One region of the Rhodoferax sp. SPJ21 genome, then DNA from elsewhere that is predicted to be linked to it. Evidence: predicted binding sites of a transcription regulator. Region 1 holds the regulator's gene; the other holds the start of a gene.
What was found. The regulator sigma-54, encoded in region 1, starts transcription at its own class of promoters, with help from an activator protein. The targets are predictions, from matches to a motif close to TGGCANGNAANCTGCTTT.
Positions count from the first base shown of each region.

Region 1 (14,701 bases):
TGGGGCCGTTCCACATCGGTACGCGGCGCGACTCTTTGAGGCGCATCTTGCCCGGCAGCTTGAGGTCGGGCGTCAGCATCCAGGCGGTCCAGCCGGCGTAGTTGCGCTTCCAGTGGGTGGCCAGCTGGGGGAAGAAGTCGGCGCTGCCGTCTTCGGTCTGCGCGGCTTCGCGCCGGCCAGCGACACCGGCGACTTCAATCCGCTCGCCGTAGGGCGGGTTCAGCAGCATCACGCCGGACTCGGCTGGCGGCATGCGCTGCAAGGCATCGCCGCCACGGAACTCGACCACACCGCTGACACCCGCGCGCTCGGCATTGCGGGTCGCGAAATCGACCATGCGGAAGGCCACATCGCTGCCGAAGATCTGCGTCTGGGGCTCGTGCTCAGCCTCGTGGGCCTGGTCCTGGATGATGGACCACACATGGGGCTGGAACGGCAGCAGCTTCTCAAAGCCAAAGCGGCGCAGGCTGCCGGGCGCAATATTGCAGGCGATCTGCGCGGCCTCGATCGCGATGGTGCCGCTGCCGCAGCAGGGGTCGTACAGGGGCGTGGTGCCGTCCCAGCCGCTGGCGGCGATCATGGCCGCAGCCAGCGTCTCTTTCAGCGGCGCGTCGCCCTTGTCTTCACGCCAGCCGCGCTTGAACAGCGCGTCGCCCGAGGTGTCGATGTAGATGGTGGCGCGCTCGGTGGTCAGGTGCAGGTAGATGCGCACATCGGGCCACTGCACGTTCACGTCAGGGCGCACGCCGGTCTTGAAGCGGAAGCGGTCGGCCACCGCGTCCTTCACCTTGAGCGCGGCGAAGTTCAGCGAATTCAGCGGGCTGTGCTGGGCCGTGACCTCGATCTTGAAGCTTTGCTTGGGCGTGAACCAGATCTCCCAGGCCACATTGCTGGCGGCTTCGTACAGGTCTTTTTCGCTGCGGTATTCGGTGTTGGACAGCTCGATCAGCACACGCTGCGCCAGGCGGCTGTGCAGATTCAGGCGCATCGCGTCGCGCCAGGAGGAACGCACCAGCGTGCCGCCCCGCATCACGCGCAGGTCTTCGCCCTGCAGGCCGGTAATGCCATGCACCTCTTCGGCCAGCAGCTCTTCCACGCCGGCGGCGCAGGGTAAAAATAGTTGAAGTTGGTTCATATCAATCGTTTCATAGCGTCACCGGGCTTGTCCGGTGCCGTCCATTACAAAGCCTTGCGCAGATTCGTCGGAGCAATTCTGAGCGCTTCGCGGTACTTGGCCACGGTGCGGCGCGCGCATTCAATGCCCTGCTCTTTCAGCATGTCGGACAGCTGGCTGTCGCTGAGCGGCTTCTTGGGGTCTTCAGACGAAACAAACTGTTTGATCAGCGCGCGCACCGCAGTGCTGGACGCATTGCCGCCGGTCTCGGTCCCCAGGGACGAACCGAAGAAATACTTCAGCTCGAAGGTACCGTAGGGCGTGGCCATGTATTTGGCGGTGGTGACGCGGCTGATGGTGGACTCGTGCAGACCCAGCTCGTCGGCGATCTCGCGCAGCACCAGGGGGCGCATGGCCAACGCACCGTGGCTGAAGAAGTTCTTCTGCCGCTCGACGATAGCGTTGCTGACCCGCAAGATGGTGTCAAAGCGCTGCTGGATGTTCTTGATGAACCAGCGCGCCTCCTGCAAGCGTTGCTGCAGCGCGGCATTGTTCGACGAGTCCTTGCCGCCGCCCTTGTGCTGGCGCAGCGCATTGGCGTAGATGTCGTGCACGCGCAAGCGCGGCATGACCTCGGCATTCAGCTGCACGCGGAAGCGGGCCTGGCCACCACGCCCGACCTTGACCACAATCACGTCGGGCACCACGATGTTGCGCTCCACATCGACAAAGCGCCGCCCCGGCTTGGGCTCCAGCCTAGCGATCAGCGCCATGGCGGCCTTGATGTCGGTCTCGGTGGCGCGGCACAGCTGGGCCAGGCGCTTCACGTCGCGCCGGGCCAGCAGATCCATGGACTGGCGGCAGATGCGCATAGCCACCTTGCGTGCAGGGTCCTCGCCCAGCACGGACTGCAAACTCTGCAGCTGCAGCAACAGGCATTCGCCCAGATGCCGTGCGCCCACGCCCGCCGGCTCCAGGCTTTGCAGCAAGCTCAGCGCCACGGTGAAGCGGTGTACCAGCTCTTCCACGCTCTCGGCGTCGTCGCCGGCCAGGCCACGCGCCAGGGTTTCGAAATCGTCTTCCAGGTAGCCGTCGTCGTTCAGCGACTCGATCAAAAAGCGCAGCGCAGCCTGGTCCACCTCGCCCAGCCGCAGGGCCAGGGCCTGGCGGTGCAAATAGCTGGTCAGCGACTCCTGGTTGCGGGCCAGCTCGGTGGCGTCCATCTCGCCGTCATCGCCCAGGTTGTTCTGGCGCGCCGGGGCATCGCCACCCCATTCGCTGTCGTCGGGTTTGATCTCGGAAGTGCCGTCGCCATCCCAGCTGGTGTCGTCACCGCCGGTCAAAGGGGATTCAGCATCATTTGGGGCTTCCGCGCTGGATTCACTTGCGTATTCAGCTATAGAACTTGTAGCAACCTCAGCCTCACGCTCCCCTGTGCTGACCGGCGTATCGGACTGGGCCAGGCCGAACTCCTCGCGTGGAGCCTCGTCCATATTGCGTTCCAGAAACGGGTTGTCGTCCAGCATCTGGTCCACTTCCTGGCTCAGTTCCAGGGTGGACAGTTGCAGCAGGCGGATGGACTGCTGCAACTGGGGCGTCAGCGCCAGATGCTGTGAAACGCGTAGGGATAAGCCTTGCTTCATCGGGACATCACATCTTGAAATGTTCGCCGAGGTAGACGCGACGCACATCGGCGTTGTCCACAATCTCGGACGGCGTGCCCTCGGCCAGCACATGGCCGTCGCTGATGATGTAGGCGTGGTCGCAAATGCCCAGCGTTTCACGCACGTTGTGGTCGGTGATCAGCACGCCAATGCCGCGCGACTTCAGGAAGCCGATGATGCGCTGGATCTCGATCACGGCAATCGGGTCGATACCGGCAAAGGGCTCGTCCAGCAGAATGAAACGGGGCTGGGTGGCCAGGGCACGGGCGATTTCCACACGGCGGCGCTCGCCACCGGACAAGGCCATGGCCGACGACTCACGCAAATGCTCCACCCGCAGATCCTGCAGCAGGGCCGTCAGGCGCTTTTCGATCTCGGCGTGGGTGAGGGATTTGCCGGCCTCGTCGTGCTGCAGTTCCAGCACGGCGCGCACGTTCTCTTCCACCGTGAGCTTGCGGAAAATCGAGGCTTCCTGGGGCAGATAGCTCAGGCCCAGGCGCGAACGCCGGTGGATGGGCATGTGCTCCACCGACTGGCCGTCGATGGAAATATGGCCGCCATCGGCCCGCACCAGGCCCACGATCATGTAGAAGGAAGTAGTTTTGCCCGCACCGTTGGGGCCTAGCAGGCCCACCACCTCGCCTTTTTTGACGGCCAGGGTCACGTCTTTCACGACCTTGCGCTTGCCGTAGGCTTTTTGCAGATGGCGCGCCTCCAGGCGGCTTTCTCCCGACTCCACCACCGCCGTCACTTCTTCATGCCCTCCAGCGTGGTAGTGGAGCGCAGCACCGGTGCAGCACCGGCAGGCGCCGTGCCGCTAGGGGCCGACGCTGCGGCCTTGGGGGTCAACATGGCGCGTACGCGGCCATTCTGGCCACCGGGATTGCTGCCGGCTGTGCCACTGTCCACGGTGAATACGTCGGTGGTGTTGTCGTAGACGATCAGTTCACCGGTGATTTCGTCGTTCACCTTGCTGCCAACCAGGCGGCGCAAAATGGCCCGCTTGATGAAACGCACGTTGTCCAGCTTGCTGCTGTACTCGATGGTTTCGCCCTCGCCTTCTATGTATTCGTCCAGGCCGTCGCGCTTCTGCTTGAAATACGCCAGCTTGCCCGGCTCGGCCGTCACCACGCCGAACTGGTTGCCCTCGGCGTCCTGGCGCACATCGACGCGGGCGCCACGGATGATGATGGTGCCCTTGGTCATCACCACCTTGCCGGTAAAAACGTTGGTCTGCTTCAGATCGTCATAGCGCGCCGCGTCCGCCTCGATATTCATAGGCTTAAGTTTGTCGGCTTTTTCCGCGTGGGCTGCTCCGCCTAGGCCGACGAAACAAACCAAGAGCAATGAGAGTAGGGTGTTGATTTTCATAGAGGCACGAATCTTGCAATCCATTGTAACGGCCAGCCACCCTGAGTTGGACGTAGCCAGAAAAAAGCCCGCTGACGCGGGCTTTTTCATCTCTCTGGCCTTGACGGAATCAGGCTTTCTTGCGCTGCTCGGCCACCAGATATTCCACGATGGTCAGTGCGCGCGGCATGTTCTGCGCCTGGCTGCCGTCGGTGTAGAACTTGCCGGCCACGCCCAGCGCGGGCACGCCCGCCACCTGGTAGGCCTGCTGCAACTGGGACGCCTTGCGCACCTTGGTGCTGACACCGAAGGACTGGTAGGTCTCGGTGAACTTGGTCTTGTCCAGGCCCTGCTTCACGGCCCAGGCGATCACCAGATCATCTTTGTCCAGACGCTGGTGCTCCACATGGATGGCGTTGAACACCTTGCCATGCAGGGCATCCAGTTGGCCCAGGGCCTCCAGCGTGTAGTAGAGCTTTTGCGGCGGAATGAAGCTGTCTTGAAAGTTCACAGGCACGCGTTTGAAGGAAATATCCTTGGGCAGGCGCTTGAGCCACTCCACCAGTGCGGGCTCAAACGCATTGCAATGCGGGCAGGCGTACCAGAAGAACTCGATCACCTCAATCTTGCCGGCCGGGGCTTCGGTAGGCGCCGGCTTGTCCAGCACCAGATAATCCGTGCCTGCCACGGGCGGCTTGCCCTGCGCCAAGGCGCTACCGGTGTGGCCCACAGCCAGCGTGGAACCAGCCAGCACACCCGCTGAAGCCAGCGAAAACTCACGACGTTTCATTGCAAATCACTCCTTGTGGGGGGTCGGACCGGCGCCGGGCGCAAAAGTTCAGCGCGCGGCACCAGCTTCAATAGGGCTGGTCAGCGCTGCACTCGCACCAGGGTGGTTTCGTTACCGGCACTTTCCAGCCGGTCCTTGGCATGGTCGGCATCATCGCGCTTGGCATAAGGGCCCATACGCACCCGGTAGACGGTGCGGCCGGACTGCTCGCGTTCGGTGACCTTGGCCTCCATGCCCATCATCGCCAGCTTGGCGCGCTGGGCCTCGGCATCTTCGGGCGTGCGGTAGGCACCGGCCTGCACGAAATACTCAAACGGCTCAGCCGTGGGTGCCAGCGCAGGCGCCGTGGCCACAGTCGCCGACGCAGCTGCCTTGGCTTTAACCTTGGCCAGATCACCCAACGGATCCGCGGAAGCGGCCGCCGATGGCTTGGCTTCTGGCTTCGCTTCTGGCTTGGCGGCAACTGCCGCCGGGGGTGCGGGCACCACAGCCGGAGTCGCCGCCGGGGCTGGTGGTGGCACCACCATCGGGGCCGCCGCATCCACCGCACCGGATGCCACGGGCGCAGCAGGGCGCACCGTGTTTTTGCCGTGCAAGGGGGTGTTCGGGTCCCAGTCCTTGTTTTTCTGGCTTTCGACCGCGTCGTGGTCTGCGCCATTGGCCTGGGTTTTGCCGCTCATGAACGGCACCGGCACCTTGGTGACATAGACCGCCACCGCCAGCGCCGAGCCCAGGCCGACCACCACCCCGATGATGAAGCCCAGGATGGTGCCGCCGCTTTGCTTGTGTTTTGTCATGCTTGCTGTCAATTACATTTTTTCTGGAGCATCCACGCCCAGAACTGCCAAGCCATTGTGCAATACCTGCGCACACGCGGCGACCAAGGCCAGGCGCGCCAGCTTGAGCGGCTCGTCGTCCACCAGCACGCGTTCGGCGTCGTAGTAGCTGTGTAGGTTGGCGGCCAGCTCGCGCAGGTAGAAAGTCACGTCGTGCGGGGCAAAGCCATCGGTTGCTGCGGTCAGCATCTCGGGGTACTTGGCCAGTTGCAGCATCAAAGTCTGTGCCTGGGGAACCAGCAGGCTGGACAAGTCCACGCCCTGCAGTTTCGCCACATCGCCACCCCAGTCGCGCAGCATCTTGCAAATGCGGGCGTGGGCGTACTGCACGTAGTACACCGGGTTGTCGTTGTTCTTGGCCAGCGCCAGATCGATGTCGAAGGTGTATTCGGTGTCCGGCTTGCGGCTCAGCAGGAAGAAGCGCACCGCGTCCTTGCTGGTCCAGTCGATCACGTCGCGCAGGGTCACGTAGCTGCCGGCACGCTTGGATATCTTCACCTCTTCGCCGCCGCGCACCACGCGCACCATGGTGTGCAGCACGTAGTCTGGGTAGCCCTGAGGGATGCCCACATTGGCCGCCTGCAGGCCGGCGCGCACGCGGGCGATGGTGCCGTGGTGGTCGGTGCCCTGGATGTTCACCACCTTGGTGAAGCCGCGCTCCCACTTGGCGATGTGGTAGGCCACGTCGGGCACAAAGTAGGTGTAGCTGCCGTCGGTCTTGCGCATCACGCGGTTCTTGTCGTCGCCGTAGTCGGTGGACTGCAGCCACAGCGCGCCGTCTTGCTCGTAGGTCTTGCCGGCTTCCTGCAAGCGCTTGACGGTGGCGTCCACACGGCCGCTGGTGTACAGGCTGGACTCCAGGTAGAAGTTGTCGAACTTCACCTTAAATGCTTGCAAGTCCAGATCCTGCTCGCGGCGCAGATAAGCCACGGCGAATTCGCGTATGGAATCCAGGTCGTCCACATTGCCCGAGGCCGTGACTTCGCGGTCGTCGGCCTTGACGGTCTTGCCGGTCAGGAAGTCCTGCGCGATGTCGCCGATGTAGTCGCCGTTGTAGGCGGCTTCGGGCCATTCGGCGTCGCCGGGCTTGAAGCCCTTGGCGCGCATCTGCGTGCTGGTGGCCAGGGTGCCGATCTGCACGCCAGCATCGTTGTAATAGAACTCGCGGTACACGTCCCAGCCCTGGGTGGCGTACAGGTTACAGATGGCGTCGCCCAGCGCTGCCTGGCGGCCGTGGCCCACATGCAGCGGGCCGGTGGGGTTGGCAGAGACGAATTCCACCAGGATATGCTGGTTGTTGCTGGGCTGCACGCCGAAGCTGAGTCCGGCGGCCAACACCTCGCGCACCACTTCCTGCTTGGCGGCGGGCTTGAGTTTGATGTTGATGAAGCCCGGGCCGGCGATGTCGATGGCCTCGACCCATTTTTCGAAAGCTGGCTGCTCCAGCAGAGCCACGCGCAGGTTTTCACCCAGCTGGCGCGGGTTCAGCTTGAGCGGCTTGGCCAGTTGCATGGCGGCGGTGCAGGCGAAATCGCCGTGCGCGGCCACTTTAGGGGACTCGAACGCGGCTTTAGCGCCAGCGCCGGGGGCAATTTTTTCCAGCCCGACGGCCAGCGCCGCGAGCAATTCGTGTTTGACTGAGAGCATGGCCGGATTTTACCGGGGGGTCATTGCTACCCCGGTCCTCCGGCTTGCGCATTGCGGCGTTATGGGTTGCAATCCAGTCGTCTTCGGACCTCGCGCACTGGATTTACCCCCACAAACATCTCTTCTGGAGCTTGCATGAAACAACTATTACCTCTCCTAGCCGCCCTGGGTCTGACTCTGTCTATGGGCCTGGTCCATGCGGCCGACAAGGAGCCAACTCCCCAGCAAGCCAAGATGTCGGCCTGCAGCAAAGAAGCCAAAGGAAAAAAAGGCGATGAATACAAGGCTGCCGTGAAAGCCTGCCTGAGCGCCGACGCGCCAGCAGCAGCCGATGGCAAGACCGCCCAGCAAAACAAGATGGTGACCTGCAACGCCGACGCCAAAACCAAGGCGCTCAAGGGCGACGAGCGCAAGAAGTTCATGAGCGACTGCTTAAAAGGCTAAACCCCCCGCCCTCCCCATGCAAAACCCGGTTCGCCGGGTTTTTGTGTTTTCAGGCCCGTCCGCTGCGGTCCGCAGCCGTCCAGAAGCCCGGTTGGCTGTAGTGGAGCTTCAAAAAGTCTATCCACAGCCGCACCCGCAGCGGCAGGTGCTTGCGCTGCGTGAACACCGCGTAGATGCCATTCGGCGGCGCGGCAAATGCGTCCAGCACCGACACCAGTTGGCCGCTGGCAATCTCGGCCTCCACCTCCCAGGTGCTGCGCCAGGCAATGCCGTAGCCGGCCAGACACCAGTCGTGCAAAACCTGGCCGTCGCTGCAGGCCAGCGGGCCGCTGGGCTTGGTATAGAACAGCTCAACCGCATCTTTGTCGCCACCCGCCACTGGCAGCTGAAAGGCCCAACCGCGCGTCTGTGAAGACTCGCTGGACAAGGCCAGGCAGGCAAAACGCGACAACTCACTGGGGTGCTGCGGCGTCCCAAAGCGCTGCAAAAAAGCAGGCGTGGCCACGCACAGGCGGCGGTTGTCGGCCAGGCGCATGCTGACGAGGTTGGAGTCGGGCAGGTCGCCCACCCGCACCGCGCAGTCAAAGCCTTCACCGCCCAGGTCCACCACGCGGTCGCTCAGGTTCAGCGACACCGTCACCTCCGGGTGCCGCTCGCGGAACCAGGGCACCAGCGGCGCTACATGGCGGCGGCCAAAGCCGGCCGGCGCGGTGATGCGTAAATGCCCGCTGGCCTTGACACCGCCGGCTGACACACTGGCCTCGGCATTCGCCAGGTCGGCCAGCACGCGCTGGCAGTCCTCCAAAAAAGCCGAGCCTTCGTGCGTGAGGCTGATGCGCCGGGTGGTGCGCAGCAGCAGCTTGACGCCCAGGCGCTCTTCCAGCGCGTCCAGCCGGCGGCCGATGATGGCCGGGGCCACACCTTCTGCCTGGGCCGCCGCCGTCAGGCTGCCGCGCGCCACGACGGCGACAAAGGTTTCCAGGGTTTTGAGGCGATCCATCGGTTCACAAATCTAATAAAACAAGCCTGATTAGCAACATACATCAGACGTATCACCACACCCGTTCGCCCTGAGCCTGTCGAAGGGCTCTATCAGCAAGCCCTTCGACAGGCTCAGGGCGAACGGGGTTTTGAATGCGCGTGGTCGCGATCCGAGACATGTATCCAATCAGGAAAAAAGGCTCCAGCGCAGGTAATACCTGCGCAATCAGCTATGTATTTAATAGCATCAAGGCGGCTATCTCGGCCTCGCCATAGCCCAGCCCGCGCAGCAGCTCGGCGCTGTGCTCGCCCAGCTTGGGCGGGTTCAGGCGCACGCCGGGGCGCTGGCCGTCCAGCGTCAACGGCAGCAGCACGGTCTGGCTGGCGCGGCCATCGGGCAACTCCATGGGCGCCAGGCCGCCGGTGGCCAGCAAATGCGGGTCGTCCAGCAGGTCCTGCGGGCGGGTGATAGGCGCGTAGGGCAGCGCGTGCTTTTCAAATACCTCGGCGATGTGCGCCGCGCTGAACGGCGCCATGCGCTCGCGCAGGATGGGCATCATCCATTCGCGGGCACGCACCCGGTCGTTGCTGGACTTCAGGCGCTCGTCAGCAAACAGGTCGGCAAAGCCGAAGACCTCGCAGAATACGGCCCAGGCGGAATTACTGACCACGGCCAGAAAAATCTGCTCGCCGTCCTTGACCTTGAACACGTCGTAGATGGCCCAGGGCGACAGGCGCTCGGGCATGGGCGCGGCGGGCTTGCCGGTCACGGCGTACTGCATCATGTGCTGGGCCACCAGGAAGACGTTGTTCTCAAACAGCGCGCTTTGCACCTCCTGGCCCAGGCCGGTTTTCTCACGTTGCGCCAGCGCCGCCATGGCCCCGATGGCGCCAAACATGCCACCCATGATGTCGTTCACGCTGGTGCCGGCGCGCAGCGGGTCGCCGGAGCGGCCTGTCATATAGGCCAGGCCGCCCATCATCTGCACCACCTCGTCCAGCGCCGTGCGGTGCTCGTAGGGGCCGGGCAGAAAGCCTTTGTGGCTGATATAGATCAGGCGCGAGTTCAGCGTCTTCAGGCTGGCGTAGTCCAGCCCCAGCTTTTGCATGGTGCCGGGCTTGAAGTTCTCGCTCACGATGTCGGCCGTCGCGATCAGACGCAGCACCGCCTCCTTGCCCTCGGGCGTCTGCAGATCCAGCGCCAGGCTTTTCTTGTTGCGGTTGAACAGCGCGAAAAAGCCGGCCCCCGCGCCCAGCAGCTGGCGCGTGGCATCGCCCTCGCGGCCATGGCCGATCGACTCGACCTTGATCACCTCGGCCCCCAAGTCCCCCAGCACCAGGCCGCAGGTGGGGCCCATGACCATGTGGGTGAATTCGACGACGCGCAGGCCAGCGTAGGGCAGTGCGGGCGTTGGGTTTTCTTCATTGTGGACAGCGGACATGCAGGTTTTTCCCCGGATTGGTGACAATAAGGAAGCAAGGCTCCATTGCATCTATTTTTGTCACATATAAATGCAATTTAACTGAATTAATGGCCGATTAAGTATCGAATACGATAGGCCCATCGTTTGCTTAAGCCATTATTCTCCGACCCACCCTCGCAAAGGCGCACCACTATGACAGCACGCACCACCCGCCACCAGCTCCAGGTAGCCACCGTTCTGGACCAGTTCATTGAAGACAAAGTGCTACCCGGTACCGGTGTGGACAGCGCCAGCTTCTGGGCCGGGTTCAGTGCGATCGTGGCGGACCTGGCGCCCAAGAACATCGCCCTGCTGGCCGAGCGCGACCGCCTGCAAACGGCGCTGGACAGCTGGCACAAGGCCCACCCCGGCCCCATCGCCGACATGCCTGCCTACAAGGCCTTTCTGGAAGAGATCAGCTACCTGGTGCCCAGCCCTAAGAAGGTGAAGATCAGCACCAAGAATGTGGACGCCGAGCTGGCCATCCAGGCGGGCCCGCAGTTGGTGGTACCGGTGCTGAACGCGCGCTACGCGCTGAACGCCGCGAACGCGCGCTGGGGCTCGCTCTACGACGCGCTGTACGGCACGGACGTGATCAGCGAAGAAAAAGGCTGCGAGAAAGTGGGGCCGAAAGGCTACAACCCCAAGCGCGGCAAGAAGGTCATCGAGTACGCACGCAATGTGCTGGACCGCTGCGCGCCGCTGAAGAAGGGCACGCACGTGGGCTCCACCGGCTACCGCGTCAAGGGCGGCGAGCTGGTCGTCACGCTGAAGGACGGCAGCAGCTCCAAGCTGGAGCACAAGTCGCAGTTCGTGGGCTTCCAGGGTGAGGCCAAGGCGCCCTCTTCCGTGCTGCTGGAGCACAACGGCCTGCATCTGGACATCATCATCAACCGCGCCACGCCCATCGGCAAGAGCGACGCAGCTGGCGTGAGCGATCTGGTGCTGGAAGCCGCGCTGTCCACCATCCTGGACCTGGAAGACTCGGTGGCCGTGGTGGACGCCGAAGACAAGGTGCAGGCCTACGGCAACTGGCTGGGCATCTTGCAAGGCACGCTGACCGAAAGCTTTGACAAGGGTGGCAAGACGCTGACCCGCGGCCTGAACGCCGACCGCATCTACACCTCGCCCGAGGGCAAGAAGGACGTGAAGCTGCATGGCCGCAGCCTGATGTTCGTGCGCAATGTGGGCCACCTGATGACCAACCCGGCCATCACCTACACCGCCGCCGACGGCAGCACGCAAGAGATTCCCGAGGGCATCATGGACGCGGTCATCACCACGACCATCGCCCTGCACGACCTGAAGAAGACCAAGAAGGACGCCATCCGCAACTCGCGCAAGGGCTCGGTCTACATCGTCAAGCCCAAGATGCACGGCCCCGCCGAGGTGGCGTTTGCCGCCGAGCTCTTCAGCCGCGTGGAAAAGATGCTGGGCCTGGCCGACAGCACGGTCAAGCTGGGCATCATGGACGAAGAGCGCCGCACCAGCGTCAACCTGAAAGCCTGTATCGCCGCCGCCGAAAGCCGCGTGGCCTTCATCAACACCGGCTTTCTGGACCGCACGGGTGATGAGATGCACACCGCCATGCTGGCCGGCCCCATGGTGCGCAAGGGCGACATGAAGACCAGCGCCTGGATCCAGGCCTATGAAAAGAACAATGTGCTGGCCGGCCTGAGCAGCGGCCTGCGCGGCAAGGCACAGATCGGCAAGGGCATGTGGGCCATGCCCGACCTGATGAAGGCCATGATGGAGCAAAAAATTGCCCACCCCAAGGCCGGCGCCAACACCGCCTGGGTGCCCAGCCCCACCGGCGCCACCCTGCACGCCCTGCACTACCACCAGTTGCTGGTGCGCGACGTGCAGAAGGAACTGGAAAAGACCAACTACGAGAAGGCCCGCGACGGCATTCTGGACAACCTGCTCCAAATCCCGGTCACCCCCACACCCCACTGGAGCGCCGCCGAGAAGCAACAAGAGCTGGACAACAACGCCCAGGGCATCTTGGGCTATGTGGTGCGCTGGGTGGACCAGGGCGTGGGCTGCTCCAAGGTGCCCGACATCCACAACGTGGGCCTGATGGAAGACCGCGCCACGCTGCGCATCAGCAGCCAGCACATGGCCAACTGGCTGCACCATGGTGTGGTGACCAAAGAGCAGATCACCGAAACCTTCGAGCGGATGGCCGCCGTGGTGGACAAGCAGAACGCGGGCGACAAGCTTTACAAAAACATGGCTGGCCACTTTGCCACCAGCGCCGCGTACAAAGCAGCCTGCGACCTGGTGTTCAAGGGCCTGGAGCAACCCAGCGGCTACACCGAGCCGCTGCTGCATGCCTGGCGCCTGAAGGTGAAGGCAGGCACGGCCTGATGGCTTGCTATTGAATCAGTAGCTGCCCGCGCAGGTAATACCTGCGCCAGCGCCTGATTTCATGCACAAAAATGGCACCCTAGGGTGCCATTTTTTTGACTTGCAGCGAGCCGATCCAAGCTGTATTTGCTATGGAATATGCAGCTACCAGCGCAAGTAGAACCTGCGCTGGAGGGCATTTCCCCCACAATAGAAAACGGCAGCTTGCGCTGCCGATCTTGTTTACAAACCCACTGCTCGCCCGGCGTGGCACCGGGGGGTGGGCCGCCTGCACTTTAGCGTGCGGGCATCCGGCGACGATCGCGATCGTCAGAGGGCCAGTTGTATTCGTTGCGTTGGGCTATCGTGGTCATGGGAAACTCCTTGTGCACCTACAACGAGCTGCCCCAACGACCGGTTGACAAAGTTTTTACAAGTTTTTTATACCGTGACAAAGTTGGCAAATACGTGGGCCTGGCCCATGACGGTAATTTGCACGGTAGAACCCAGCGGCGGGATGTGGATGGCCGGGCTGCGCACCAGCAGCGGCTCGGTGCCCGCCTGGGCCTCGTCCAGCAGGCGTACGGTCAGGCCGCACAAGGCACCGCCGAAGTCGATGTCTTCCACCACGCCGCAGCAGGCTTCAGCGTCTGGGTCCAGCTGTTCCGTCGGAACGGGGGTCAGCTGCAGCTGCTCCGGGCGCAGCATGATTTGCGCCGGACCGCTGCGTTCACTGTCGTTAACAGCGATCACGCCCAGCGCACAGGTCGCCCAACCCTGCGCCAGTTGGGCCGGCAGCAGAATGGTTTCACCCAAAAACTGGGCGGTGGCAGCATCTACCGGGCGCAGGTACAGCGCGTTCGGCGCGCCGACCTGGACCAGCTTGCCGCCACGCATCACAGCGACCTGGTCGGCGAAGGACAAGGCCTCGGCCTGGTCGTGCGTGACCAGAATGGTGGTGATACCGGCGGCACCCAGCAGCTGGGCCACGGCTTTGCGGGTGCTGGCACGCAAACCTGTGTCCAGCGCCGAAAACGGCTCGTCCAGCAGCATCAGGCGCGGCCGCAAGGCCAGGGCGCGGGCCAGGGCCACGCGCTGCTGCTGCCCGCCCGACAGTTCGTGCGGGCGGCGCGACAGCATGGCCGGGTCCAGGGCCACCATCTGCATCAGCTCGGTGATGCGCTGGCTGCGGTCGGGCGCGTTGCGGGCCAGGCCGAAGCCAATGTTGTCAGCCACGCTGAGGTGTGGAAACAAAGCCCCTTCCTGCGGCACAAAGCCGATGCCGCGCTGGTGGGCCGGCACGGATTGCAGACCCTGGGCCAGTTGCTGGCGCCCCAGGCTGATGCGGCCCACATCGGGCGCCTCAAAGCCGGCGATCAGGCGCAGCAGCGTGGTTTTTCCGGAGCCAGAAGGCCCAACGATGGCGGTGCGGCTGCCGGCGGGCACATGCAGGTCCACGCCGTCCAGCGCCACCACCGGGCCATAGCTTTTACGCACCGCATTCAATTCAAGAAAACTCATCTTCCGGCGGTCCGTTTCGATTGCACATACAAAAGCCAGGTCATAGGCATGGACAGCAGCACCATGGTCAGCGCATACGGTGCGGCTGCGGCGTAGTCGATTTCGCTGCTGAAAGCCCAGAAGGCCGTCGCCAGGGTTTGCGTGCCGCTGGGCGCCAGCAGCAAGGTGGCCGTCAACTCGTTGGTGATGCCCAGGGACACCATGGCCATACCGGCCGCAGCCCCCGGCGCGGCCAGGCGCAAGGTCACGGACCACAGCGCCTGTGCGGGCGAGCGGCCCAGGCTGCGCGCCGCATATTCCAGCTCTACCGGCGCCTGGGCAATGCCCGCACGCAGACTGACCAAGGCGCGCGGCAAAAACATCAGCGCATAAGCCAGCAGCACAGTGAAAACGGTTTGGTAAATCGGCAGGGCTACGCGCACAGTCACGGTGACCAGGGCCAGGGCCACCACCACGCCGGGCAGCGAGCCAACCATGTAGTTGCACGCCTCGGTAAGGCGCTGCAGGCGACCCGGTGCGCGGATGGACAGCCAGGCCATGGG
Region 1 is NZ_JBYZMO010000002.1:3,369-18,069, forward strand. It holds gene AC4BBN_RS07775 (THUMP domain-containing class I SAM-dependent RNA methyltransferase) at 1-1,135, opposite strand, end outside; gene AC4BBN_RS07780 (RNA polymerase factor sigma-54) at 1,180-2,757, opposite strand; gene lptB (LPS export ABC transporter ATP-binding protein) at 2,765-3,517, opposite strand; gene lptA (lipopolysaccharide transport periplasmic protein LptA) at 3,526-4,149, opposite strand; gene AC4BBN_RS07795 (thiol:disulfide interchange protein DsbA/DsbL) at 4,259-4,918, opposite strand; gene AC4BBN_RS07800 (SPOR domain-containing protein) at 4,999-5,715, opposite strand; gene argS (arginine--tRNA ligase) at 5,728-7,401, opposite strand; gene AC4BBN_RS07810 (PsiF family protein) at 7,537-7,845, shown strand; gene AC4BBN_RS07815 (LysR family transcriptional regulator) at 7,895-8,845, opposite strand; gene AC4BBN_RS07820 (CaiB/BaiF CoA transferase family protein) at 9,057-10,268, opposite strand; gene AC4BBN_RS07825 (malate synthase G) at 10,443-12,659, shown strand; gene AC4BBN_RS07830 (ABC transporter ATP-binding protein) at 13,080-14,159, opposite strand; gene AC4BBN_RS07835 (ABC transporter permease) at 14,156-14,701, opposite strand, start outside.

Region 2 (14,701 bases), on a different contig from region 1:
TCAACATTGACGAGGTAATTGCCATCATCCGCACGGCCGACGAGCCCAAGGCGGCCTTGATCGCGCGTTTCAATCTCAGCGACATCCAGGCCGAAGACATCCTTGAAATCCGCCTGCGCCAATTGGCCCGCCTGGAAGCCATCAAGATCGAGCAGGAGCTCAAAAGCCTGCGCGTAGAGCAGGCCAAGCTGGAGGAGCTGCTGGCCAACCCCACCGTGCTGCGTCGCCTGATGGTCAAGGAGATCGAAGCCGATGCCAAGCTGTTCGCCGATGCGCGCCGCACGCTGATCCAAGCCGAAAAGCGCGCCGTGGTCGAGGTCAAGGTGGTCGATGAGCCGGTCACCGTAGTGGTCTCGCAAAAAGGCTGGGTACGGGCTCAAAAGGGTTGGGCAAAGGACCGGGCCGCCGGGACGACGGCCGAGTACAGCTTCAAGTCGGGCGATGCGCTGTACGGCACGTTCGAGTGCCGCAGTGTCGATACCCTGCTGGTGTTCGGTACCGCCAAGGACAAGGTCGGCCGCGTCTATACCGTGCCGGTTGCCTCGCTGCCCGGCGCACGCGGTGATGGTCAGCCCGTGACCACGCTGATCGAGCTGGAGCCGGGCACCCAGGTGGCGCATTATTTTGCCGGCCCGGGGGCGGCCTGCCTGCTGCTGTCCAGCTCAGGTGGCTACGGTTTCCTGGCCACGGTGGACGATATGCTGTCGCGCCAAAAGGGCGGCAAGGCCTTCATCACTGTGGGTGAGGGCGAAACGGTGTGCGCACCCTCGCATGCCAGCGGTGGCGGCGGTGGGCAGCCGGTGCTACCGGCAACCCATGTGGCCTGTGCTTCGGCGGGCGGGCGCATCCTGACCTTCGAGATTACGGAGCTGAAGAACCAGCCCAAGGGCGGGCGTGGTCTGATGATGATCGATCTGGAAGACAAGGACAGCCTGGCCGGTGCGGTGGCGTATACACGCAGCATCCGTATCGACGGCATAGGCCGTGGCGCCAAACCGCGGTCGGAAACCCTGGAAATCCGCAGCCTGAACAATGCCCGTGCGGTGCGTGGGCGCAAGGGCAAGGTGGCGGACCTGGGATTCAAGCCCCATGCGGTGTTGCGACTGGAGTAAACCCTAGGGCGCGAGCCACGCCAGTCCTATGTTTCCGGTGGATGTCTGTCACAATTTGCGGTGCACACCGACGGCACATTCAACCGGGGACAAATCATGAACTTCAGCAATCTCAAAGTAGCCTCCAAGCTTTGGCTAGCAGTTGGCGTCATCGTCGCGACTTTGCTCGTTTTGGTGGGTCTGGTCAGCTACAGACTCGACAGGTTGGAGACGCAAAGTGCAGCGGCGCAAGCCGCCATGATGCAGCGCGTGATGAAGTCCACCAAGTGGTCGGGGCTGACGGCCATGAATGCGGTGCGTGCCGAGGCGTCGCTGCTGAGCAGTGATCCTGCGGTGGGAAGTGCCTTCAAGGACCCGACGGCGGCCACCAGCACCCAGATTACTGAAATTCAGAAGAGCATCGTGGAAGAGGCTTCGAGCGAAGCCGACAAAGCGCAACTGGAGAAAATTGCCAGCAGCCGCAAGCAGGTGTTGGACAGCCGGGCGCGGGCCCAGCAACTCAAGAAGGATGGCAAGGCCGAAGAGGCTGTGGCTTTGCTCCAAGGGGAGGTGAAATCCACGGTTACGGCCTATCTGGGCGAACAGCGCAAATTTGTGGAAATGCAGGAGCAGTCTTTGCTCAAGTCCGAGGCGGACGCGAAAGCCGAGCGGGCCCTGCTGTTCAATGTGATCAGTTTGGGATTAGCGGTGTTGGTGTTCGGTGTGCTGGCTGGCGCTTATTGGTTGATCCGTAGCATCCAGCAGCCGCTGCAGCAGGCCAACACGGTGGCCGCACAAATCGCCGAGGGTGATCTGAGCATGCAGCTGCAGTCTGTTCGGAAAGATGAGTTCGGTGATTTGCTCCGCTCGCTGGGTAGCATGAGTGGGGCATTGGGCCGCATGGTGCACCAGGTCCGCCAAAGCACCGACAGCATTGCGATTGCCAGCGCCGAGATTGCCAGCGGCAACAACGACCTGGCAGCGCGTACGGAGCAAACGGCCAGCAATCTGCAGCAGACTGCGGCGTCCATGGACCACCTGACCAACACCGTACGCAACAGTGCCGACAATGCCCAACAGGCGACTACGCTGGCTGCCAATGCATCGCATGTGGCTCAAAAGGGCGGCGAGGTGGTCAAGCAAGTGGTGGTGACCATGGAAGACATCAACGCAAGTAGCAAGAAGATTGCGGACATCATTGGTGTCATTGATGGCATCGCCTTCCAGACCAACATTCTGGCTCTGAATGCGGCCGTGGAGGCCGCCCGTGCGGGTGAGCAGGGCCGTGGCTTCGCGGTGGTGGCCAGTGAGGTGCGTAGCCTCGCGCAGCGCAGCGCCCAGGCGGCCAAGGAGATCAAGGGGCTGATCGACAGCTCGGTGGAAAAGGTGGAGTCCGGTGCGCGCTTGGTGGCAGAGGCCGGCACCACCATGACGGACATCGTGCAGTCGGTCAAGCGGGTGACCGATATTGTGGGTGAGATCACCTCAGCTGCGAATGAGCAAAGCTCGGGCATTGGTGAGATCAACCGGGCCGTGGTGACCCTGGACCAGATGACCCAGCAGAACTCCGCCCTGGTGGAGGAAAGTGCGGCGGCGGCCAGCAGCATGCGGGAGCAAGCGGCACAGCTGGCATCTGCCGTGTCGGTGTTCAAGGTGCCTTCGTCCATCCATGTGCAGCCTACGCCGTACCCGTCTGTGGCGCCCGCCAAGGCGCCCGGTGGAGCCAGTCACAGTGCACAGCCCGCAGCTAAATTGCCTGCCAAAAAGCCTGCGATAGGGGCTGCTGTGGCTAAGAAGGTAGTCAAATCCCCAGCGCGCACGCTGGCGGCACCCAAGACCGCTGGCGTAAGCCAGCCCAGTACCTCTGCGGGTGGCGAAGGCGACTGGGAGACCTTCTAAGAACCTTTTTGGCCAGGGCTGGCTCAGGCGACTTCTGCGACCAGTTCGATCTCTACGCAAGCGCCCATGGGGATTTGCGCCACGCCAAAAGCGCTGCGCGCATGCGCGCCTTTCACCGGGCCGAACACTGCGCCCAGCAATTCGCTGGCGCCGTTGGTCACCAGATGCTGCTCAGTGAAGTCAGCGGTGGAGTTCACCAGGGACATGACCTTGACGATACGGGTGATCCTGTTCAGATCGCCCACCGCGGCGTGCAGCGTGCCCAGCAGGTCAACCGCTGCAGCACGAGCTGCCGCCTGGCCGTCGGCGGTGCTGATGCTTTTGCCAAGTTGGCCAACCCAGACCTTGCCGTCCTGCTTGGCCAGATGGCCGCTCAGGAACACCAGATTACCGGTTTGTACAAAGGGCACATAGGCTGCTGCCGGCGTAGAAACGGGGGGCAGGGTGATGTTGAGTTCTTTGAGTTTGGCGTAAACGTCCATGGTGCTTCCTTATGGTTAAAAATGGTTCTAGCGCAGGTTTTATCTGCGCAGTTAGCTATCTATTTGATAGTGAGTGAGCGTAAGGCTACTTCAGGACTGCCATTGCGTCGGTGCGGGCAACCAGTTGCTGCTTTGGGATTGGCTTTGCGATACGCCGCCGTCTGCTTGGCCTGGCCCGGTCTGGCTCTGGCGTTGGGTCAGGTGGGCATAGGATATGGGCGCGGCCTCCAGCGGCATGACGGTGACGGCGACGCGCAAGGTGTGGCTGGCGCCGCCATGGATAACGCCGCGCATCGGCGACACATCCGAATAGTCACGCCCTGTGGCCAAGGTCACATAGTCTTCACCCGGCATGCGGTTATTGGTGGGGTCGAAGTCACACCAGCCCTGGTCGCCCACAATGTCTGGCACATAGACGGATGCCCATGCGTGGGAGGCGTCACTGCCAATCAGCCGGGGTTGGCCGGGCGCCGGGTGCGTCAGCAGGTAGCCGCTGACATAGCGTGCCGGTAAGCCCATGGCACGGAAGCAGGCCACCATGATGTGGGCAAAGTCCTGGCACACACCTTTGCGTAGCGCCAGCGCCTCGACTGCGGGTGTGTTGACTTCAGTGCTTTCAGACGAATAGGTGAAGTCGGTATAGATGCGCTCCATCAGGTCCTGGGCAGCCACCAGCAGGGGCACGCCTTGCGCGAAACTGGGCCGTGCATAGGCAGCAAAATCGTCATGGCGCGGCACATAGGGGGATGCAAATACGAATTCGGAGGCCGGATTGAAGCGTCCGCCGGCTTGGTAGCGGAAGCGCTCGCGCACCTGTTCCCAGGGCATGCCGCTCTGGGCCCAGGCGGGTTCGCGGGTGTTGACCACGCTGCGAGCGATCACGCATAGTCGTTCGTGGGCTGCCTGCAGTGAAAAGAACGAGCACAGATTGCCGTACACATCCAAGGACTGGGTTAGCTGGCTGGGCGTAGGGCTGATTTCCAGCGTATGGCTCAGCAGCTGCTGGTGGGCGCTGCTGGGCGGGCGCAAATGCGCCACGTGTTGGGCGGTCTCAACTGCCGGATGGTAGGTGTAGCTGGTTTCGTGGGTGATTTCCAAGCGCATCTCGGTGGCCTTTCAATGGATTGCGCCGTGCACGGCCTGGCGGGCATGTTGGCGTGGCTGCACATCAGGCTCCCAGGCTTCGCTTGGCGTCCCGCGAATGGGTGAAGTAGGTAGCGCTGATGTCGTCCGAGGTGTCATAAGCACATTGTGCACACTGCGTCAGCAGCCGTATCAGGTGGCTGTAGTGCCCCTGGGCGTCCACACTGCACAACTTGGCCAGATCCCAGTCGGCCGGTGCCACGACCTTCTGGGCCATGGGGCTGAGTTCATTTGGCGCGCTGCCAGCCAGCTTGGCCAGGCGACCACGCATTGTCTGTGCGACCCAGGCCAGCGAGCGGGGGTTATCGCGGTCCAGCACCAGCAGGTCCAGCAGGGCCACGACTTCGCGGCTTTGCTGGTACTGCGAATGGAAGGTGATGCTGCTGTCAAACAGCGACACCATGGCTTCAAAGCCGCCGGTATTGGCCACGGAGCCGGTTTTGAAACCGCGCGCCAAAGCGCTGGACAAAAAGCCCAGGCGCTCGATATGGCGGCCAATGCTGAGCAGGCGCCAGCCATCATCACGGGTCATGCGGTCGGTCTGGGCGCCGGTCATCGCGGCCAGGTGGGTGCTGGTGGCTTCGAGCACCTGCAAGGCTTCAATGGGCGAGAAGTCGCTGCCACGGCCATTGCGGGCGCAGCGGCTGAAGAACTTCTCTTCGGCGCGCAGGATGACGTTCCAGTGCTCCTGCGACAGCCGTTCGCGCAGCGTGGCCGCCGTGTTCTTGATGGCCCGCAGGTTGTAGCCCACGCTGTGCGCAGCATTCGGGTCCGCCAGTGCGGCGATCAGTGAGCGTTCAAACACCCGCCGCGCCTGCAGCGGGGAGGGCACAGCGGCCAGTACCAGTCCGTGCTGTACCGACATTTCATGCAACCAGGACAGGAAGGGCGTGGCCGTCTGGTCTTCTCCCCCTAGGCCTTCCAGGGTGACGCGCGCCAGGCGCAAGGTGTTTTCGGTGCGCTCGGCATAGCGGCCCAGCCAGAACAGGTTTTCGGCTGCGCGGCTGGTGACGCGGTGGCTGCGCCGTGTCACGACCTCAGGCGACAGGCTGGTGTGCAGCAGCGTGGTGCGGTCCACTTCGCCTTTTGCCTTGACCCAGACGTCGGCACTGCTGCCGCCACGCTGCATGGATGCCACGCTGTCGCCGGCATTCACCATGCGTGCCAGGCCGCCAGGCAGTACGCGCCAGGACTGCGGACCATCCGATACGGCAAATACGCGCAACATGGTGGAGCGCGGTGCAATGCGTGCCGGTTGGCCGGGCTGGGTGCTCCAGGTCGGCATTTGCGACAGGGGCATATAGGCTTGCACCGTGTATTCGTCGCCCTGGCGCAGGATGCGGCCAGCCCATTCGTCTAGCTCGCGGCGCGACAGGGACCTGCCCAGCACAGCGTCAAACGAGCGGCGGCTGGCGGCGCCCTGGTAGGTGGGTTTGATCACACAGTTGCCGAGTTCGGGCAGGGCGGCTTCCATGGCGGCACGCTCGCCGCACCACCAAGTCGGTAGGGCTGGCAACTGCAAGTCTTCGCCCAGCAAGTGGCGCGACAGGGCCGGCAGAAAACCCAGCAAAGCGGGGGATTCAAGAAAGGCCGAGCCGGGTGGGTTGGCCATCAGCACATTGCCAGCGCGTATGACCTGCAGCAGCCCGGGTACGCCCAGGCGGGAGTCGGGACGCAGCTCCAGCGGGTCCAGGAACTGGTCGTCCAGGCGTTTCAGCAGCCCATGTACCGGCTCCAGTCCTTTCAAGGTCTTGAGGTAGAGGCGCTGGTCGCGCACCGTGAGGTCGCTGCCTTCTACCAGGGTCAGACCCAGGTAGCGTGCCAGGTAGGCGTGCTCGAAATAGGTCTCGTTGTACGGGCCGGGGGTGAGTAGGGCGATGTGGGCATCCTTGCCTGCCGGGCTCATGCGCTTGAGGCCATCCACCAGGGCCTGGTAGGTTGCGGCCAGGCGCTGGATGTGCATGGACTCGAATGCCTGCGGAAACAGGCGCGAGATGGACAGCCGGTTTTCCAGCAGATAGCCTAAGCCCGAAGGGGCCTGCGTGCGTTGCGATACCACCCACCAGTTGCCGTCGGGGCCACGTGCCAGATCAAAGGCGGCCACGTGCAGGTGGGTACTTCCCAGGGGCTGCACGCCATGCATGGAGCGCAGATAGCCAGGGTGGCCTTGCACCAGATCGGGCGGTAACAAGCCCTGCGCCAGCAGTTGTTGGGGGCCATAGATGTCGGCTAGCACGCGGTCCAGCACGCGCACCCGTTGCAGTACGCCGGTTTCGATTTGTTGCCAGCTTTCGGGGGTGACGATCAGCGGGAAAAGGTCCAGCGACCAGGGGCGCTGTGGATTCTCCGGGTCGGCGTAGACGTTGTAGGTAACACCGTTGTCGTGGATCTGGCGCTGTAACTGTTCGGTGCGCCGGTTCAGGTCGGCAAAGCCGCTGGAGCCCAGGTGTTCAAAAAAATGGTTCCACTCCGGTACTAGGGGCGCGCGATCGGCGGCGGACTTGTGCGGCGTGGCGTCGGATGCCCTGGCCTGGCCGCGCAACTCATCAAAATGCCCTAGTGCTGCGCTGCGCGCAAGCACAGACGCCAGGGCTCGGGGGTCCTGCGACATGGGCATTTGAAATAGGGGGGTGTTCTGATTTTCCACAATTCACCCAATTGTCACACCAGATGACGGGGCAAATGCCGTAGGCAGATGCCCCCCGTGCATAAACATATGCCACCCACCAGGGGCGGCGGGTGGATTAGCGACGCAGATCCAGAGTGAACGGGAACTCGCGGCTGCCGGGCACGTTGATGGTGGCCGGGGGCACACGCATCTCGCCAGGGGTATGGCCCATACGCGTGAAGCGCGACAAACGGCGGCTTTCTGCGGTGTTCGCATTGACCGGGAAGCTCTCGTAGTTCACACCGCCTGGGTGGGTCACGAAGTACTGGCAGCCACCTACCGAGTGCTTCATCCAGGTATCCACAATGTCGAAGGTCAGTGGCGCATGGATGCCGATGGTGGGGTGCAGGGCCGATGGCGGGTTCCAGGCGCGGTAGCGCACGCCGGACACATATTCGCCCACGGTGCCCGTGGGCTGCAGCGGCACGGCATGGCCGTTGCAGGTAACCACGTAGCGGCTTTGGTTGAAGCCGGTCACGCGTACTTCCATGCGCTCCAGCGACGAGTCCACATACCGTGCGGTGCCGCTGGACGTGCTTTCTTCGCCCAGCACATGCCAGGGCTCCAGCGCGTTGCGCAGGGTCAGCGTCATGCCATGGGTCTGGATGTCGCCCACCAGCGGGAAACGGAATTCTAGATGTGGTGCAAACCAGCTGCGGTCGAAGGCATAGCCTGCGGCCACCATTTCGTCGATCACATCGTTGAAATCCATCTCGATGAAGGCCGGCAGCATGAAGCGGTCATGCAGCTCGGTACCCCAGCGCGTAGCGGGCGCCTTGTACGGTTCGTTCCAGAAGCGGGCCACCAGAGCGCGCAGCAGCAGCTGCTGGGCAATGCTCATGCGGGCATGTGGCGGCATCTCGAACGCGCGGAACTCCAGCAGGCCCAGTCGGCCAGTGGCGCTGTCTGGCGAGTACATCTTGTCAATGGAGAACTCGCTGCGGTGGGTGTTGCCGGTGGCGTCGATCAGGATGTTGCGCAGCGTGCGGTCCACGATCCATGGTGGCATGTCCTGGCCGTATTTTTCACGGTTCTTGGCGACCTGTTCGACCGCGATTTCCAGCTCGTAGAGCTGGTCGTTGCGGGCCTCGTCCACGCGTGGCGACTGGCTGGTCGGGCCGACAAACATGCCGCTGAACAGATAGCTCAAGCTGGGATGGTTGTGCCAGTAAACCAGCAGGCTGGTGAGCAGCTCGGGCCGGCGCAGGAACGGGCTTTCTGCTGGTGTGGCGCCACCCATGACGAAGTGGTTGCCACCGCCGGTGCCTACGTGGCGGCCATCAGTCATGAACTTTTCGGCGCTCAGGCGGGATTCGAACGCGGCGTTGTACAAAAACTCGGTGTTGTATACCAGCTCGCCCCAGGATGTGACGGGGTGTACGTTGACCTCGATCACGCCGGGGTCGGGGGTCACGGCCAGCAGCTTCAGGCGCGGGTCACGCGGTGGTGGATAGCCTTCAAGGACCAGCTTGACGCCGAGTTGCTCGGCCGTGTTTTCCACGGCGGACAGCAGTTCGATGTAGTCCTCCAGCAGCTCCAGCGGCGGCATGAAGACGTAGATCACGCCGGACTTGGTGCCCACGGCTTCGGCCTTGGGGCCGCTGGCGCGGCGCGGGTCGCGTACTTCCACGCACAGCGCAGTGCGGCCGACCCAGGAGGCGGACTCATTGCGTGCCGGCATGCGGTTGAAGTCGGCGGGCTCGGTTTGCCCTGGGCGGGACGCATTTGCCAACGGGGGCACGGCGCCCAGTGCGCTGGCCGAGCCGTCCTGGCGTTGCCGGGCGGCTTCGGGCTGCGGCGTACCGCCGGCCTGGTAGGGCATGCTGGCGCGCTCGGTCAGCGTAGGCACCTGGGTCGGACGCAGAGGGCCGCCGACAGCGGTGGCGCTGCTGGTGAAGCCGGCTGCACGCGCCGCAGCACGGTTGGCGTAGCGGGCGTAAATGCTGCTGGATTCGGGCAGGCCCGGGCGTGGAATCGACGGGTCCTGCTCAATCATGTACGGGAATTCAGCCTCGCTGACCCATGGCAAGGAGTCCAGTGGCAGGCGGAAGCCCATGGGCGAATCGCCGGGCATCAGGTACATGCGCTCGTCGCGCAGGAACCAGGGGCCGGTGGTCCACACCGGGCCGGCCAGGCGGGGGCCGTCGGCAGGGCGGACCGGCAGTACATAGCCGATCACCGAGTCCAGTTTTTGCTCGAACACCCGGCGCAGGCGGGCGCGCTCCATCTCGTCGCTGAGCTTGGAGTTGAACGGGTCTACGTTGACCGGCAGGCGGCGTTCGCGCCACAGGTAGTACCACACGTCTTCAAAGGCGGGCAGGATGAACTTGGGGGTGATGCCCAGGTTTTCCGCCAGCCGTTGGGTGAAGCGCTGTGCGTCTTCGCTGGTGTAGCTGGACGGCTGGCGTTCATCGGCAAACAGGGCGGGGTTGCGCCACACGGGCTGGCCGTCGGCACGCCAGAAGATGTTCAGCGCCCAGCGTGGCAGTTGCTCGCCGGGGTACCACTTGCCTTGGCCAAAGTGCAGAAAGCCGCCCTGGCCGTATTCGTCGCGCAGCTTTTGCACCAGCTCGGTGGCGAACCCGCGCTTCGTGGGGCCGAGTGCATCGGTATTCCATTCGGCGGCGTCGCGGTCATTCACGGCGACAAAGGTGGGCTCGCCGCCCATGGTCAGGCGCACATCGCCGGCGACCAGGTCTTGGTCGACCTTTTCACCCAGGGCCAGCACTTCGGCCCATTGCTCGTCTGTGTAGGGCTTGGTGACGCGTGGCGATTCGTACAGACGCGTGACCTGCATGTGGTGGGCGAACTCGACCTCGGCCTTGTCCACGCCGCCTTCAATCGGCGCGGCGCTGGAAGGCTGGGGCGTGCAGGCCAGGGGGATGTGGCCTTCACCCGCAAACAGACCCGAGGTGGCGTCCAGGCCGACCCAGCCGGCACCGGGCAGGAAGACTTCGCACCAGGCGTGCAGGTCGGTGAAGTCCACTGTCGTGCCGCTGGGGCCGTCCAGGGCTTTCACATCGGGGGTCAGCTGTATCAGGTAGCCGGATACGAAGCGCGCCGCCAGGCCGCAGTGGCGTAGCAGCTGCACCAGCAGCCAGCCGGAGTCGCGGCAGGAGCCGCTGGCTTTTTCAAGCGTTTCCTCCGGTGTTTGCACGCCGGGTTCCATGCGGATCAGGTATTTGATGTCGTGCTGGATCTGCTGGTTGATGGCAACCAGGAAGTCATTGGTGGGCTGCTTCTTCAGGTCCAGCTTGTCGAGATAGGCCTGCACCAGCGGCGTGGCAGGCTCTGTCATCAAATAGGGGGAAAGTTCTTCCTTCAGGCCATCTTTGTACTTGAAGGGGAAGTGCTGGGCCTCGGGCTCCAGGAAGTAGTCGAAGGGGTTGTACACCGCCATTTCGACCACCAGGTCCACTGTGACCTTGAATTCGGTGGTCTTTTCGGGGAACACCAGGCGGGCCTGGTAGTTGGCGAACGGGTCTTGCTGCCAGTTCACGAAATGGTTGGCGGGTTCAATTTTCAGCGAGTAAGAGATGACATTGCTGCGGCAATGGGGGGCAGGGCGCAGACGGATGACTTGGGGGCCGAGGTTGACCGGGCGGTCGTACTTATAGTGCGTAACGTGGTTCAGTGCGGCGTGGATCGACATGTATGTGTCTCTTGGTAGCTGGAAAGTTCTGGCCAGACAACGTCTTGGCCTGCTCGCATACTAGCAAGTCCTGAGCCACGGGAATGTGTAGATGATGTGGCAGTGAGACATAACCTTATGCAAAACCCTTGGCCGTCTGAAATTAAACGCGTGGCGCTGGTGGCTCCTGGCCTGGCGGGTTGGGTAGCGGGCACGGCGCTGCAGCTAGCGCAGGCGCAACTGTGGTCCTGGCAGGGTTATGGGTCGATTGTGCTTCTAGCGCTTTTTTTTATTGCGTGTGTAGCTATTAAAAGTATAGCTTTTGTAGCGTCTTGGATACATGGGATGACCCGATGGGCCCTGGCTTTTCTGGGGGCCTTGTTGCTGGCCTTCGGGCTGTGCGGCCTGCGCTGCACGGCCTATGTGCAAACCGCGCTGGACCCCGCGCTGGAGGGGCGTGACATCACGGTGGTCGGGGTAGTGGCGCAGATGCCACAGCGTACCGAGTCCGGCCTGCGTTTTCGGCTGGAAGTGGAGTCCGCCCGCATGGGCAATACGCAGGTTGCCGTGCCGCCACGCATCGACCTGTCCTGGTATGACGGTGTGCTGGCTTTTGGCGCGGGCGGCAGCGCCGCACAATGGGAGCTGCAACGCCAGCTGCCCGACCTGCGTGCCGCCCAGCGCTGGCAGATGACGCTGCGCTTGAAGGCGCCACACGGCGGACGCAACCCCCACGGATTCGACTTCGAGCTGTGGCTGTGGGAGCAGGGCGTTCAGGCCACCGGCTATGTGCGCGCCGGCCCCAACGATGTAGCGCCCCAACTGCTGGAGAGCACTTGGTGGCACCCGGTGGAGCGAGCGCGACAGGCGGTGCGTGATTCCATTTATTCGCATGTGGAGGACCGCCATTTGGCCGGCGTGATTGCGGCCCTGGTGGTGGGTGACCAGGGGGCCATCGAGCGGTGGTGGCTTACATTAAAGTTCTGCTCCGGGATATCGTTGATTCATAAGGGTTTTTTACTTTCACAACTTTCGGAGTGACATTAAAACCTTGCTCCAGCAAAAACTGGTTGAAAACTGAAGTGACATTAAAGTTCTGCTCCCAAGAAGGTCCGTTGAAATTAGCGACCCTCAGCGGTCGGAACTGGCACCCATAAATGCAAAACGCACCATGTAGGTGTGTAATCTGGGCAACACTGCCGGTTCATTCAGGCAACTGGTTATCACGCAAGGGGCCACTTGGACATGAAAATCTCACGTGAAGAGCTCTATCGCCGTGTTTGGGCGACACCGGTTCGAACCCTGGCCAAAGAATTCGGCATTTCTGACGGAGGCCTGGCCAAGGTTTGCCGCAAGAATCACATACCGCTTCCGCCAGTTGGGCATTGGATGAAAGTACAGCATGGGAAGGCGGTGTCGCAGCCAGCACTCCCACCTTTAGAGGCCAAAGAATTGGTTTTTGAGGTGAGTTCCAATCGGTTCCATGCTCCATCCATGCCGGATGTGCAGGCCTTGGTCACCAAGGTTCCCGAGTTGGATTTCAAGGTTCCTGCCAAGGCAATAGACCTCTCGCCCATTGCCGCACAGACCCATAAAGCACTGTTGGCGGCGAAGCCTGATGCTCGCGGGTTGGTGGCCTGCGCTGGGTCTAGCGTATTCAATTGCTCGGTCAGTCCCGATTCGGTTTCTAGGACTGTTCGCATGCTGCACGCCATCGAACTGGCATTGCCGCAGCTGAATGCCAGGTTGACTAGCGCAGGCAGCCACTCCCCCGTGGTGGTTGAGTACGAAGGCACCACGGTCAGGATGCGGGTCATTGAGGCGTACACCCGGTCGGAAACCAAAGTGCAGAACAGCAAGTACGAATGGGACTACACCAAGACGTACAAATACCATCTGACCGGGCGCCTCACCTTTGAAATCGAGGAGTGGTTCGACGGACAAAAGCGGTGGTCCGACACAGCACGGCAGTCCATGGAGGGCAAGCTGGGCGGTTACATCCTGAGTCTGGTGGACGCCGCCAAGGCAATCATTCAGCGCAAGCTCGAATGGGCGGAACAGGAGCGCTTGCGCGAGGAGGCTGCCCGTAAGCGTGATGAGGCCGCCAGGCGCCTCAAGGAAGAGCAGGCCTTCCGGCAGCAGTTATTCGACGAAGCTGCGCTCTGGCAGAGATGCGAGGCGGTCCGGCAATATCTTGACCACGTTAGGGGGCGGTTCGCTACCAGCAAACAGCCGATTTTGCAGAAGGACATGGACTGGCTGGAACATGCTGAATTGGCGCTAGCCGACATGTTGCCGCTCGAGAGGCGACTGGCCCAAGCAACGGCCCCCTCCCCCTAATATTCCTTCTTGGCTGCTCGAAATCGACATAAGCAGTTGATTTCAAAGTGTTTTGGCCAACAGCTTATTACCACCCAGCACCGATGAAAAAAGCGCCCAAGTTGAGAATTGAGCGCTTCTTGAGGTAATCCTTTGTTGCTTAGCAACGCCTAAACCAGAACGGCTAGCCTGTGCCCAACGAGCTATTCGAGGAGGGGTCCGGCTATCCGCGCTGCTCAATGGCACCCCATCGACGTGGACCTGAAGCTCGCGTTCAAGAAGTCTCCTTCAGTGCTTTGCCGTGGCATTGTGAGAAAGTTCCTCGCCGCGATTCTTAAAAAGGTCTGTTTTCAGGGGCACTACGCGACGTGTTTCTCCCTATTGAGGGGCGAACACCTTACGAAACGCCAAGCGATTACGCCGGCATCCTGTCTACTCAGTCCCGGGGACCGTAGCCCGTTACGTATGTCTCAAAGTGGTCTTCGCACAGAGGGCCGGCATCAGTGGTGTTCTGCGCGGGGGCTCCGCAATATTCGCACTCTTGGCCGCGAAGCTCAGCATCCTTTTTACAGGACGGGCACAACGGGTGGGTAGGGTTGAACTCCGCGTCCACGTCCTCGAATGCCACGGGACCCGTTTTGCAGCCACAGTTTCTGCATTTGAAGCGGAGAGCGTTAGCCATGAGGCACTCCTTTGCCCATCGTGCGTGCAAAGAAGGCTTCAGCCTGCTGCTCAGATGTCAATGGCGCCCATGCTGGCTTGTGCTTATAGAGCAGGTTGCGCATGTCTTCCGACAGCTCGACCTCCACAAGGTATTTCAGGAATGACACAAGCCCTTGGCGAGTCTCCAGCATCGTGGCGAAAGTGTTTTCTTGGAGGTCATCCAGGATACGGTCGGCGTCTTTGTATCCGCACTCCAGCGTCATAATGACGCATTGAAGGGCATCAACGAAGTAGTTCTCTGCCAGCAGTCGTTCGCCAAGCGCCGCCAAGGCCATTGGAAAACCATTGATGTGCGCTTGGACTAGCAGTTCCGCAGACTTTGTGGACAACGGCTTGCCAAATGGAGTTGCCAACAGGCCGCCAATGAACTGCGAGTACACGTGGCCCTGTTTGGCCAAGGCGTACATAGCCTCCTTGATGTGCTTGTCGGCTTCTACCTCGGTTCCGTAGAAGAAGCGGCGATACTCCGGCTCTCGCGGGTCGACTACGAGCACGTCATTAAAGGTATTACGGAATTTTTTGGCGACCTCGTCTCGCAGCTTATCGACGAGCTGCGCGTGCTTTAGCCCGAGTAGCTTCTCGCTCAATTCGTCATATTTGCGAGCCTTACTGCTTGCAGTACCAACGTTCAGGGCATGAGCGCGCAAGTCTTCGATGGTCTTGACCTCTGGATGCGAGGGGATGCTCACTTGCAGGCAAAGAGTGTCGCATTCTTGGCTCGCAAGCTCGAAGTCATTCTTCAGGT
Region 2 is NZ_JBYZMO010000001.1:72,092-86,792, reverse strand. It holds gene parC (DNA topoisomerase IV subunit A) at 1-1,112, shown strand, start outside; gene AC4BBN_RS00290 (methyl-accepting chemotaxis protein) at 1,209-2,990, shown strand; gene AC4BBN_RS00285 (RidA family protein) at 3,014-3,472, opposite strand; gene AC4BBN_RS00280 (transglutaminase family protein) at 3,563-4,576, opposite strand; gene AC4BBN_RS00275 (circularly permuted type 2 ATP-grasp protein) at 4,641-7,226, opposite strand; gene AC4BBN_RS00270 (transglutaminase family protein) at 7,360-10,935, opposite strand; gene AC4BBN_RS00265 (ComEC/Rec2 family competence protein) at 11,053-11,955, shown strand; gene AC4BBN_RS00260 (hypothetical protein) at 12,154-13,254, shown strand; gene AC4BBN_RS00255 (hypothetical protein) at 13,908-14,701, opposite strand, start outside.
Region 2: the regulator sigma-54 is predicted to act here: its motif matches at 10,996-11,013, upstream of AC4BBN_RS00270 (transglutaminase family protein).